Regions from separate parts of the Allobosea sp. GW821-FHT10B12 genome, predicted to be linked through region 2. Evidence: predicted binding sites of a transcription regulator. Region 2 holds the regulator's gene; the other holds the start of a gene.
What was found. The regulator PhoB, encoded in region 2, activates phosphate uptake and scavenging genes when phosphate is short. The targets are predictions, from matches to a motif close to TGTCATNNANCTGTCAT.
Positions count from the first base shown of each region.

Region 1: phnD (phosphate/phosphite/phosphonate ABC transporter substrate-binding protein) is a predicted target of PhoB. The motif match lies at 3,588-3,604, and genes of this name have one in related genera.

Region 1 covers NZ_JBWKNL010000001.1:827,673-833,569, reverse strand. Annotated here, with positions in the region: gene AC07O0_RS04020 (DUF1801 domain-containing protein) at 1-258, opposite strand, end outside; gene AC07O0_RS04015 (PaaI family thioesterase) at 297-782, opposite strand; gene AC07O0_RS04010 (MarR family winged helix-turn-helix transcriptional regulator) at 854-1,324, opposite strand; gene groES (co-chaperone GroES) at 1,543-1,830, shown strand; gene groL (chaperonin GroEL) at 1,878-3,515, shown strand; gene phnD (phosphate/phosphite/phosphonate ABC transporter substrate-binding protein) at 3,667-4,581, shown strand; gene AC07O0_RS03990 (DoxX family protein) at 4,709-5,092, shown strand; gene AC07O0_RS03985 (SbmA/BacA-like family transporter) at 5,225-5,897, shown strand, end outside.
Region 2 covers NZ_JBWKNL010000004.1:221,666-227,562, forward strand. Annotated here, with positions in the region: gene pstB (phosphate ABC transporter ATP-binding protein PstB) at 1-231, shown strand, start outside; gene phoU (phosphate signaling complex protein PhoU) at 270-992, shown strand; gene phoB (phosphate regulon transcriptional regulator PhoB) at 1,133-1,831, shown strand; gene AC07O0_RS15685 (YnfA family protein) at 1,841-2,161, opposite strand; gene AC07O0_RS15690 (NUDIX hydrolase) at 2,170-2,595, opposite strand; gene AC07O0_RS15695 (hypothetical protein) at 2,669-2,986, shown strand; gene AC07O0_RS15700 (GcrA family cell cycle regulator) at 3,061-3,612, opposite strand; gene AC07O0_RS15705 (aspartate aminotransferase family protein) at 4,272-5,477, shown strand; gene argF (ornithine carbamoyltransferase) at 5,480-5,897, shown strand, end outside.

The DNA of each region.
Region 1 (5,897 bases), on a different contig from region 2:
GCAATGGACGTAGAGCGCGTAATGCGTCGCCGAGCCTTTCAGCGCGTCCGCCCGCACGGTCGTCCCGGTCCTCGGCCGCTCGGGCAGCCAGGCGGGCTCACCCCATTTCAGCGTCTCCGTCAGCGCGCCGATCTCAGGGGTCGCGGCTGCAACGTCGAGGATCGTCTGACGCAGGCGCAGCATGGGCAACCGCAGGAGCTCCGGCAGCGACCGGTATTTCGCCTCGACGGCCATGTCGGTGAATGGCGCAAATCTCACGAGCCGCTCCTGCCAACCAGCAGGTGCGGCTGCTCCGATCAGCGCCCCGCTCCCGCCTTCGCACCGAAGATCATGCAGGTCTCCGTCCCGTGCGCCAACAGCTTGCCCTGCGCGTCGACCAGCTTGCCCTCGCTGGTCGCGACCGAGCCGCCGCGATGGATCAGCCTGCCCTCGCAGCGCACCGGCCCGCTGCCGGGCATGACCGGGCGGACATAGTTCAGCTTCATCTCCAGCGTGGTGTAGCCTTCGCCGACCCGCAGCGTCGAATGCACGGCGCAGGCCATGGCGGAATCGAGGATCGTCGCGGTCCAGCCACCATGGATCGTGCCGAGCGGGTTGAAGAAGCGCGGCGAGGGTGTCCCGACGAAGACCACCCTGCCCTCATCGACCTCGGCCAGGTCGAAATCCATCGCATCGGCGAAGGGCGGGCCGGGATGGCGGCCCTCGATCATCCCGCGCAGGAAGGACGCGCCGTCCTCCGCGAGCAGGACATCACGGCTGACGACACCAACCTGGCGGGACATGCGGGAACTCCGATCTTTATCGTGTAGATGCACGATAAAGATCGGATCGCGTCATTCAGGTCAAGCCGCGTTCAGCCGGCTTGAGTTTCGCCCACCTGCCTCGCCGCCCGCCGGATCGCCTTCAGATTGTCGCGCGTCTCGCTCCAGCGCTCCTGGCCGAGTCCGCCCTCGATCCGCTCCTGCGCTGCACGCCAATAGGGGATCGCCGCCTCGATCGCGGCACGGCCCTTCTCCGTCACGGCATAGGTCAACGCCCGGCCCTTGCAGTCGACCGGCTCGATCAGTTGCTCGGCGGCGAGCAGTTGCAGGTTGCGCGTCAGCGAGGTCCGCTCCAGCGCGAAACGGTCGGCGAGCTCGGTGACCGAACGCCAGGCGCCGGTCGAGAGCGCCGAGAGCAGCACGAACTGGGTGATCTTCAGGCCGCTCGGCCGCATCGCCTCGTCATAGGCGCGGGTCACGGCCCGCGCCGTCATGCGCACATGCAGCACCACGCAGGAGCGGGCTATGTCGTCGAGATGGAGATCGGGCGCGGGCGTCGTCATCTCGCCACGATAACCGGTTTAGGCTGCCGCCGCAGCAGCGCTGATCGGCGGCCCGTCGTCGCGTTCACCTTTTGCGCGGCGCTTTCCTTGACTCCGGCAGACCCCACGCCTATCTCCGCGATGTCGATTAGCACTCACCAGGTGAGACTGCTAACAGACCCTTATCGCGGGCCGGTCACGAGCCCGTCCAGAATATGATCCGAGAGGAAGACAGAACCATGAAGTTCCGTCCGCTGCATGACCGCGTTGTGGTCCGTCGCCTTGATGGCGAGGAGAAGACCAAGGGTGGCATCATCATCCCCGACACCGCCAAGGAAAAGCCCCAGGAGGGCGAGGTTGTCGCCGTCGGCGCCGGTGCCCGCGACGATGCCGGCAAGCTGGTTGCGCTCGATGTCAAGAAGGGCGATCGCGTCCTCTTCGGCAAGTGGAGCGGCACCGAGGTCAAGATCGACGGCCAGGATCTCCTGATCATGAAGGAATCCGACATCATGGGCATCGTCGGCTGAGCAGCCTGACGCCCACCCGTCCGTAGAGTTCAATCAGGAGTAGTCTCATGGCTGCCAAAGAAGTTCGCTTTTCCACCGACGCCCGCGACAAGATGCTGCGCGGCGTGGACATCCTCGCCAACGCCGTGAAGGTCACGCTCGGTCCCAAGGGCCGCAACGTCGTGATCGAGAAGTCGTTCGGCGCGCCGCGCATCACCAAGGACGGCGTCACCGTCGCCAAGGAGATCGAGCTCGCCGACAAGTTCGAGAACATGGGCGCTCAGATGGTCCGCGAAGTCGCTTCGCGCCAGAACGACCATGCCGGCGACGGCACCACCACCGCCACCGTGCTCGCCCAGGCGATCGTCCGTGAAGGCGCCAAGTCGGTTGCGGCCGGCATGAACCCGATGGACCTGAAGCGCGGCATCGACCTGGCCGTCGAGGCCATCGTCGCCGACCTCAAGAAGAACTCCAAGAAGGTCACCTCCAACGCGGAAGTCGCGCAGGTCGGCACCATCTCGGCGAACGGCGACGAGTCGGTCGGCAAGATGATCTCGACCGCAATGCAGAAGGTCGGCAACGAGGGTGTCATCACCGTCGAGGAAGCCAAGACCGCCGAGACCGAGCTCGACGTCGTCGAGGGCATGCAGTTCGACCGTGGCTATCTCTCGCCCTACTTCATCACCAACGCCGAGAAGATGGTCGCCGAGCTCGAGGACCCCTACATCCTCATCTTCGAGAAGAAGCTGTCGTCGCTCCAGGCGATGCTGCCGATCCTCGAGGCCGTCGTGCAGACCGGCAAGCCGCTCCTGATCATCGCCGAGGACGTCGAGGGCGAGGCTCTTGCCACGCTCGTCGTCAACAAGCTCCGTGGCGGCCTGAAGGTCGCGGCCGTCAAGGCTCCGGGCTTCGGCGATCGCCGCAAGGCCATGCTCGAGGACATCTCGATCCTGACCGCCGGCCAGATGATCTCGGAAGACCTCGGCATCAAGCTCGAGACCGTGACGCTCAACATGCTCGGCCGCGCCAAGAAGGTGCGCATCGAGAAGGAGAACACCACGATCATCGACGGCGCCGGCAAGAAGAAGGACATCGAGGGCCGCGTTTCGCAGATCAAGGCGCAGATCGAGGAGACCACCTCGGACTACGACCGTGAGAAGCTGCAGGAGCGCCTGGCCAAGCTCGCCGGCGGCGTCGCGGTTATCCGCGTCGGCGGCGCGACCGAGGTCGAGGTCAAGGAGAAGAAGGACCGCGTCGACGATGCCCTGAACGCCACCCGCGCTGCGGTGGAAGAAGGCATCCTTCCCGGTGGCGGCGTTGCACTCCTGCGCGCCCTGTCCTCGGTCAAGGGCATCAAGACCCAGAACGACGACCAGAAGACCGGCGTCGAGATCGTCCGCAAGGCGATCGCGGCCCCGGCCCGCCAGATCGTCGACAACGCCGGCGATGACGGCGCGGTCGTGATCGGCAAGCTGCTGGAGTCGAAGGACTACGCCTGGGGCTACAACGCCCAGACCGGCGAGTACGGCGATCTGGTCAAGGCCGGCATCATCGACCCGACCAAGGTCGTGCGCACGGCGATCCAGGACGCGGCTTCGATCGCCGGCCTGCTGATCACCACCGAGGCGATGATCGCCGAGGCGCCGAAGAAGGACGCCCCGATGCCCCCGATGGGCGGCGGCGGCATGGGCGGCATGGACTTCTGAGGAAGTCCAGCCCTCGCCTTTGCGAACACTACGGAGGCCCGGCTTACGCCGGGCCTTTTTCGTTTGCCGGCGCGTCGCGCAACCGACATCGCTTCGTAACGGCGCTGACGCCGCCTGCTGATCAGATCGGGGTTCCTTGGGAGCCCCGGTCATGATCACCCGCCGCCTGCTGCTCGCCGGCTCCGCTTCGAGCCTCGTCTTGCCCGCCCTCGCTCAGCAGGATTGGCGGCAGGCGATCAAGGAGGTGCGCTTCGGCGTCTCCTCGGCGGAGAACGAGGCGGCCGCGGTCGCGCGAAACCAGCCGGTGGTCGATTACCTTACACAGAAGCTCGGCGTGCCGGTGAAGCTCTACCGGGTCAGCGACTATGCCGGGCTGGTCGAAGCGATGCGCGCCGACCAGCTCGAATTCGCCCGCTTCGGGCCGGCGGTCTATTCGCTCGGCCGGCGCGTCCTCGGCGACAAGCTGCAGCCGCTGTTCCGTGACGTCGATAACAACGGCCAGGAGGGCTATTACTCGGTCGTTGTCGTGCGCGCCGACAGCCCCTATCGCTCGATCGCCGACCTCAAGGGCAAGAGCTTCGCCTTCGCCGATCCGAACTCGACCTCGGGCTTCGCCTTCCCCGCCTATTTCCTGCGCAGGCAGGGCTTCGACCCGCAGGCCCATTTCAGCGGCACCGTCTTCTCCGGCGGCCACGATAATTCGGTGCTGGCGCTGGTCCGGGGCCAGTTCGATGGCGTCGCGACCTATCAGGTCAACGAGAACTCCGGCGTCGTGCAGCGGCTGGTGCTGCGCAACATGGTCCCCGCCGGAGCGACCCGCGTGATCTGGACCTCGCCGCTCATTCCGGCGAGCCCGTTCTCGACGCGCGCGAACCTGCCGCAGGCACTCAAGGATGCGTTCGTCGCAGCGATGATGGCGATGAAGGACGAGGCCCCCGAGGTGTTCAAGACCTTCACCGACGGGCAAGTATCGCGCTACGCGCCCGCCAGGCATGAGGATTATCTCGACGTCATCGCCGTCACCGAGGAGCTGGAAGCGCGGCGCAAGCAGAAGCCGGGCGGCTGAGCCGAATCTGGCAATCGCAGCTTTGCACAAGGAAGAGGCTCCGCAGGCTTGCATCGACTTTGGTTGTAGGCCCTAGATCGCGATAGGTGCGGCATCCTGCCGCGCCCTGCTTTCGGGGGTCCTTTCCATGAACAACCCTGCCCTGGGCGATGCCGCCAAGCTGGTCGGCCGCATCCTGCTCGCCCTGATGTTCGTGCTCGGCGGCTGGTCCAAGATCAACGGCTATGCCGGCACGCAAGCCTATATGGGCTCGGCCGGCGTTCCGGCCATCCTGTTGCCGCTCGTCATCATCGTCGAACTGGTCGGCGGACTGATGATCGTCGTGGGCTACAAGACCCGTCTCGCGGCGCTGGCCCTGTTCGCCTTCACCATCGCCGCCTCGGTGCTGTTCCACATGAACTGGGCCCAGCCGATGCAGCAATTGCTGTTCATGAAGAACCTCGCCGTCGCCGGCGGCTTCCTCGTGCTGTTCGCGGCCGGCGCGGGCGCCTATTCGGTCGACAAGGACTGAAGGCCCATCACAAAACGCTGAAAAAGCGCGGCCCGGCCTTGAGCCGGGCCTTTTTTGTGCGCAGGGCTGATCTACAAAGCTCTCTCCTATGCAGCGCGGCTCCTGCGCTGATTCCCCGACAAGGACGACGCCATGCGCCTGTTGAGTTTCGCCATCGCCGCGCTCGCCGTGATCGCGCTCGTGGTCGGCCAGCAAAGCGGGAGTACGGGCATCCTCGGCCTCGGCGTGATCGGCGTCCTGCTCGCCTTCGCGACGTTCCGGGCGACCGCGATCCCATTCTTCCTGAAGATCTTCTCCGGCATCTTTGGAACTGAATACGTGATCTTCGGCGCCGGCGCGCTGTTGGCCCAACTCGGCCTCTGGCCCACCGCCTGGCAGGCGGCCGCGCCGCCGGCGAGCCTCGGCACGACCGTCGCCGTCTTCGGCATCCTGATCTACCTGGTTTCGTTCGTCCCGGTGGTACAGCGCATCGCCCGCATCGCCTCGCCCTATTTCGAATCGTCCGAGCCGCAGATCGCCAATCTCGGGCCATTCGGCCGCTACCGGATGCGGCTCGGCACCTTCGCTGTCGCGCTCGTTGTCTTTCTGATCGTGCTCAACCAGGCGCAGGTCGGCATCTCACTGCGCATCAACTTCTTCTATCGGGATTTCTACAACGCCCTGCAGGAGAAGAATGCGCCGGCCTTCTGGGAACAGCTCATCAACGTCTTCTGCGTCTGGGCTGCCGTCTCGGTCATCAGCGTGCTGATCGAGACCGTTGCCAACTCGGTGCTGTTGATCCGCTGGCGCGAGTGGATGGCGGCCG
Region 2 (5,897 bases):
TCGGCGCTCGACCCGATCTCAACCGGCAAGATCGAGGACCTGCTCGAGCAGCTGAAGACCGATTTCACCATCGTCATCGTCACCCACAACATGCAGCAGGCGGCGCGCATCTCGCAGTACACCGCCTTCATGTATCTCGGCGAGGTGATCGAGTTCGACGCCACCAACACGATCTTCATGAACCCGCACAAGAAGCAGACGCAGGACTACGTCACCGGCCGGTTCGGCTGACGTCCTGAAATCGTCGGCCAGCTCTGAAGGATACGCCCATGTCCGACCATATCGTCCGCTCCTACGACGCCGATCTCGAGGGCCTGCGCCGCAGCCTCGCCGAGATGGGCGGCATGTCCGAGCGCATGCTCGGCGACTCCACCGTCGCGCTGGTGCGCCGCGACACCGCGCTCGCCCAGAAGATCATCAGCGCCGACCAGCGCCTCGACAATCTCCAGCGTGAGGTCGAGGAGAAGGCGGTGCTCACCATCGCCCGACGCCAGCCGCTCGCCAACGACCTGCGCGAGCTGATCTCGGCGATCCGCATCGCTGCCGACATCGAGCGCGTCGGCGACCTCGCCAAGAACATCGCCAAGCGCGCCGTCGCGATCTCCGGCCAGTTCTCGCCGCCGCATCGTGCTGTCGTCGGGCTCGAGCATATGAGCCGCCTGGTCCAGGCGCAGCTCAAGGACGTGCTCGACGCCTATGCCGCCAGCAACGAGCAGAAGGCGATGGAAGTCTGGCGCCGCGACGACGAGATCGATGCGCTCTACACCTCGCTGTTCCGCGAACTCCTGACCTACATGATGGAGGATCCGCGCAACATCACCTTCTGCACGCACCTCCTGTTCTGCGCCAAGAATGTCGAGCGCATCGGCGACCACACCACCAACATCGCCGAGACCATCCATTACCTCGTCACCGGCCAGTCCATGGACGAGAGCCGGCCGAAGCTCGACACCACCAACATCCTCGTCGACCTGCCGGCGGCCAATGGCTGAACCGGCGGGCGGCGCGCTTTCCGTGCAGCCGGAACCGGCTGAACGATCAGAATTTGCGCAACTAAAGAGTTGGAGCATGTTCTGATCGCAAAAGTGGTTTCCACTTTTGCGGAACAGGCTCCGAGCGAAAGCGAGACGCAATGCCTGCACGCATCCTGATCGTCGAGGACGAGGAGCCGCTCACCCTGCTCCTGCGCTACAATCTCGAGGCCGAGGGCTTCGAGGTCGACAGCGTGGCGCGGGGCGACGACGCCGAATTGCATCTGCGCGACCATACGCCGGATCTCGTCCTGCTCGACTGGATGCTGCCCGGCCTCTCCGGCATCGAGCTCTGCCGGCGCCTGCGCACGCGCCGCGACACCGAGCGGGTGCCGATCATCATGCTGACCGCCCGCGGCGAGGAGACCGAGCGCGTGCGCGGCCTCGCCACCGGTGCCGACGACTATGTCGTCAAGCCGTTCTCGCTGCCCGAACTGATCGCCCGCATCCAGGCGCTGCTGCGCCGCGCCAAGCCCGGCCATGTCGCCGGCCTGCTCGCGGCCGGCGATCTCGAGCTCGACCGCACGACCCGTCGCGTCCGTCGCGCCGGCGCCGAACTGCATCTCGGCCCGACCGAGTTCCGCCTGCTCGAATTCCTGATGCAGGCGCCAGGCCGCGTCTATTCGCGGGCGCAACTGCTCGATGCGGTCTGGGGCCGCGACGTCTACATCGACGAGCGCACCGTCGACGTCCATGTCGGGCGGCTGCGCAAGGCGATCACCCCGGCCAATTCCAAGGACCCGCTGCGCACCGTGCGCGGCGCCGGCTACGCCTTCGACGAGACTTTTGCCCGCGGCTGACAGCCTCCGTCAGCGCGGCGCGGCGACGATGACCGCCGCGCCGGCGAGGCAGAGCGCGGCGCCGGCAAGATCGTAGCGATCCGGCGGCACCTTCTCGACCAGCGCCATCCAGGTCAGCGACGTCACGATGTAGACGCCGCCATAGGCGGCAAAGGCGCGCCCGGCCGCGGGGCTGTCGGCCAGGGTCAGCAGCCAGGCGAAGGCTGCGAGCGCCAAGACGCCCGGCAGCAGCCACCAGACCGGCTTGTCGAGTTTAAGCCAGGCCCAGAAGGCAAAGCAGCCGGCGATTTCCGCCAGCGCCGCTCCTGCATAGATCGCGAAGGTCGCCATGTCGGTGCCTATGATCGCGGTGCGCAAGCCGTGGCCAGCCTGGCGAAAACCGGGCGATAGGCTTCGGAGGCCAGCGGCGTCAGCGCCTCGGCCTCGCCGAACGTGAACCAGCGGATCTCGCTGTGCTCGTCATTGGCGATCTTGGGTTCGCCGCCGGCCCATTCTGCGACCACAAACAGATGCCAGAGCGCGGGCGTGACGCCATCCGTCTCGGTTGTCTCGATGGTCTCGGCATGGCGAAAGGCTGTCGCCGCGATGCCGAGCTCCTCCTGCAGTTCGCGAACGAGGGCAGCCTCGATGGCCTCGCCCGGCTCGACATGGCCGCCAATGGTGTCCCAGCAGGACGGCCGATTTCGCCGATGCGGAGCCCGCAGGCCCAAGAGAACGCGCTGTCCCTTCAGCGGTAACGCGCAGGCGTATTCGATCGGCTTCATCATCTCCCCTTGAGGCTCGGTCTTCGATCGTGCCGGCTGGACGCCAATGCGCGGTTCCCGCAGACTATCAGCCATGCGCTTCACCAGATGGGACTATCTCGCATTTCCCTTTCTCGCCGCGCTGCTGATTGGCGTCGGCTACGGCGCGCTTCGTCTCGTCGGCTTCTTCGGGCTCGGCATACTCGGTCTGGTGATCGGCTTCATCGCGGTGCGGATGGATCTGGAGCGGGATGGCGGGCCTGAGCAGTTCAAGGCCAGGGATCGCATGTCGCGCGCCGAGAAAGCTTCTGATGACGCCGAAAAGGCCTCGCGGCTGCAGCCACTCTTCGTGGCGCAGGTGGTCGCGGCGGGCTTCGTCATCCTGGGCTTCGGCTTTCATTTCCTGCTCTGAGCCGGGCCTTCCCTGGAAACAGAAAAGCCGGCCTTTCGGCCGGCTTTCACATTCTTGCCGCGACGCTGCCAGGCTCAGGCGCGGATCGCCCTGCGGTCGCGGCGGCGGTCGGCCGCCGGCTGGTAGGCGATACGGGCATGGTAGGCGCAATAGGGCAGGCCGGTCGCGCTGCGGCCGCCGCAGAAGCGGAACTCCGGTGAGGTCGGATCGCCCATCGGCCAGCGGCACATGTATTCGCGCAGCTCCATGATGGTGACCCGCTCGGAGAACGGCACGACCACGTCTTCGGACGGGGCCGGTGCGCGTGCGACCTGCGCCTCGGCTTCGATCTCGGGCGAAAACTGCGGGGCGAGCGCGGTGTTGCCACGGGTCAGCCCGGCACTGCCGTTGCTGTGATGACCGGCCGGGTGGCTCGGCGGGCGCGCCGCCGGTTTGCGCGGACGCGGCGTGGCCGAGCCCGGGCTCTTGGCCCGGCCCGAAAGGCCGAGGCGATGCACCTTCCCGATGACGGCGTTGCGCGTGACATTGCCGAGCTCGGCGGCGATCTGGCTCGCGCTCAGGCCGTCATTCCAGAGCTTCTTGAGCAGTTCGACGCGTTCGTCGGTCCAGGCTCCGGCTTCGGTCATGGAGTTGCACCTGTCTTCGTCATGCCTTACCGGCAAGCCGGTGCGGCATAGGGAGAGATCATGGCGGAATCCGATACCGGCAGCGTCCGTGGTTGAACGGAAGCCGTTACGCCCGGAACTGACGATACTGGAGACGCCGCACGAGATGTCGTATCTGACGAAGAAGACCATACAAGATGGCCTGACTCGGCCACAAGAGTCGCCGAATCCTAATTCGGCTTTTCCCCAGCCAATCACTGCAGACGGCCGCCCGGTGAGTCTAATTGGCAACGCTGCCGCGAGAGCCGGATCCGATCAGGGTGGCACACCCTGGTCGGTGAATCCGTCTCTCACTTTTAGAATGGAGACCGCTTTATCCCAACGGCTTGCGGAGCAAGGCCGTTGGGACGGGCTCCAGGTCAGCCGCAATTGACAGGGCCGGGCCGGTTTTGCATAGTCACATCACGCAGCCGCCCCCAAGGGCGGCGCTTATGTTTTTGAGCGATCGGGATTTTCCTTCGATGCGGCTTGACGCGCGACGAGACGGCGGGAACGGCCAGCGACGATAATGTCGCCGGCGGGTCGCATCATGCCGGCATCCTGCCGCTTGCGTCCCGCACTGCCGTTCCCGGCCTGAGATTCCGCGCTTTCTCCCTGTCTCGCCGCAAGGATTTCGCTCCATGAGCACCGCTTCCTCCGTTCTCCTGCCGACCTATGCCCGTGCCCCGATCGCCCTCGAGCGTGGCGAAGGAGCCTGGGCGATCACCGCCGATGGTACGCGCTATCTCGATTTCGGCGCCGGCATCGCCGTCAACTCGCTCGGCCATGCCCATCCGCATCTGGTCGAGGCGCTGACTGCCCAAGCGCAGCGCATCTGGCACACCTCAAACCTCTACACGATGCCCGAGGGTGAAAAGCTGGCGCGCCGGCTCTGCGAGGCGACCTTCGCAGAGCGCGTCTTCTTCACCAATTCGGGCGCCGAGGCGAACGAATGCGCGATCAAGATGGCGCGCAAATACCACGCCGCGAAGGGCCATCCCGAGCGCTACCGGATCGTCACCTTCGAGGGCGCCTTCCATGGCCGCACGCTCGCGACCATCGCCGCCGGCGGCCAGCAGAAATATATCGACGGCTTCGGCCCGAAGGTCGATGGCTTCGACCAGGTGCTCTTCGACGACGAGAAGGCGCTGAAGGCGGCGATTACGCCCGAGACGGCTGCGCTGATGATCGAGCCGATCCAGGGCGAAGGCGGCCTGCGCTCGGTGCCGATGCGCTTCCTGAAGCTGCTGCGCGAGCTCTGCGACGAGCACGGGCTGATGCTGATCTTCGACGAGATCCAGACCGGCGTCGGCCGCACCGGCAAGTTCTTCGCCTATGAGCACAATGGCGTCGCCCCCGACATCATGTCGATCGCCAAGGGCATCGGCGGCGGCTTCCCGATGGGGGCGTGCCTTGCCACTGAAGAAGCGGCCTCCGGCATGACGCTCGGCACCCACGGCACCACCTTCGGCGGCAATCCGCTCGCCATGGCGGTCGGCAATGCCGTGCTCGACGTCATCCTGGCGCCGGGCTTCCTCGATCACGTCCAGAAGACGGCGCTGCGCCTGCGCCAGTCGCTGGCCCAGCTCAAGGATCAGCATCCGCAGGTGATCGAGGAAATCCGCGGCGAGGGCCTGATGCTCGGCCTCAAGCTCAAGACCCCGAACACCGATTTCGTTGCCCAGGCCCGGGCCGCCGGCCTGCTCGTGGTCGCGGCCGGCGACAATGTCGTGCGCCTGCTGCCGCCCTTGATCATCGGCGAGAGCGAAGTGGCCGAGGCGGTGGCCCGGCTGGACAAGGCGGCGGGCGCGGTCGAGGCGGAACTCGCCCGGCCGGCGGCGGAGTGAGCATGATGTCTGCGACGCGTCACTTTCTCGATCTCTCGGATTTCTCAGCCGGCGAATTGAGGTCGATCCTCAAGGCCGGCGAGGAGATCAAGGCCCGCCGGCGCACGCCCGCGGCCGCCGGCGACCGCCTGCTCGAAGGCAAGGTCATCGCCATGATCTTCGAGCAGCCCTCGCTTCGGACCCGCGTCTCCTTCGACGTCGGCATCCGCGAGCTCGGCGGCTCGCCGATGATGGTGACCGGCCAGGAGATCGAGCTCGGCGAGCGCGAGACCATCGCCGACACCGCCCGCGTGCTGTCGCGCTATGTCGATGCGATCATGATCCGCATGCTCGATCATGACGCCGTGGTCGAGATGGCGAAATACGCCACCGTGCCGGTGATCAACGGCCTGACCAAGCGCCAGCATCCCTGCCAGGTCA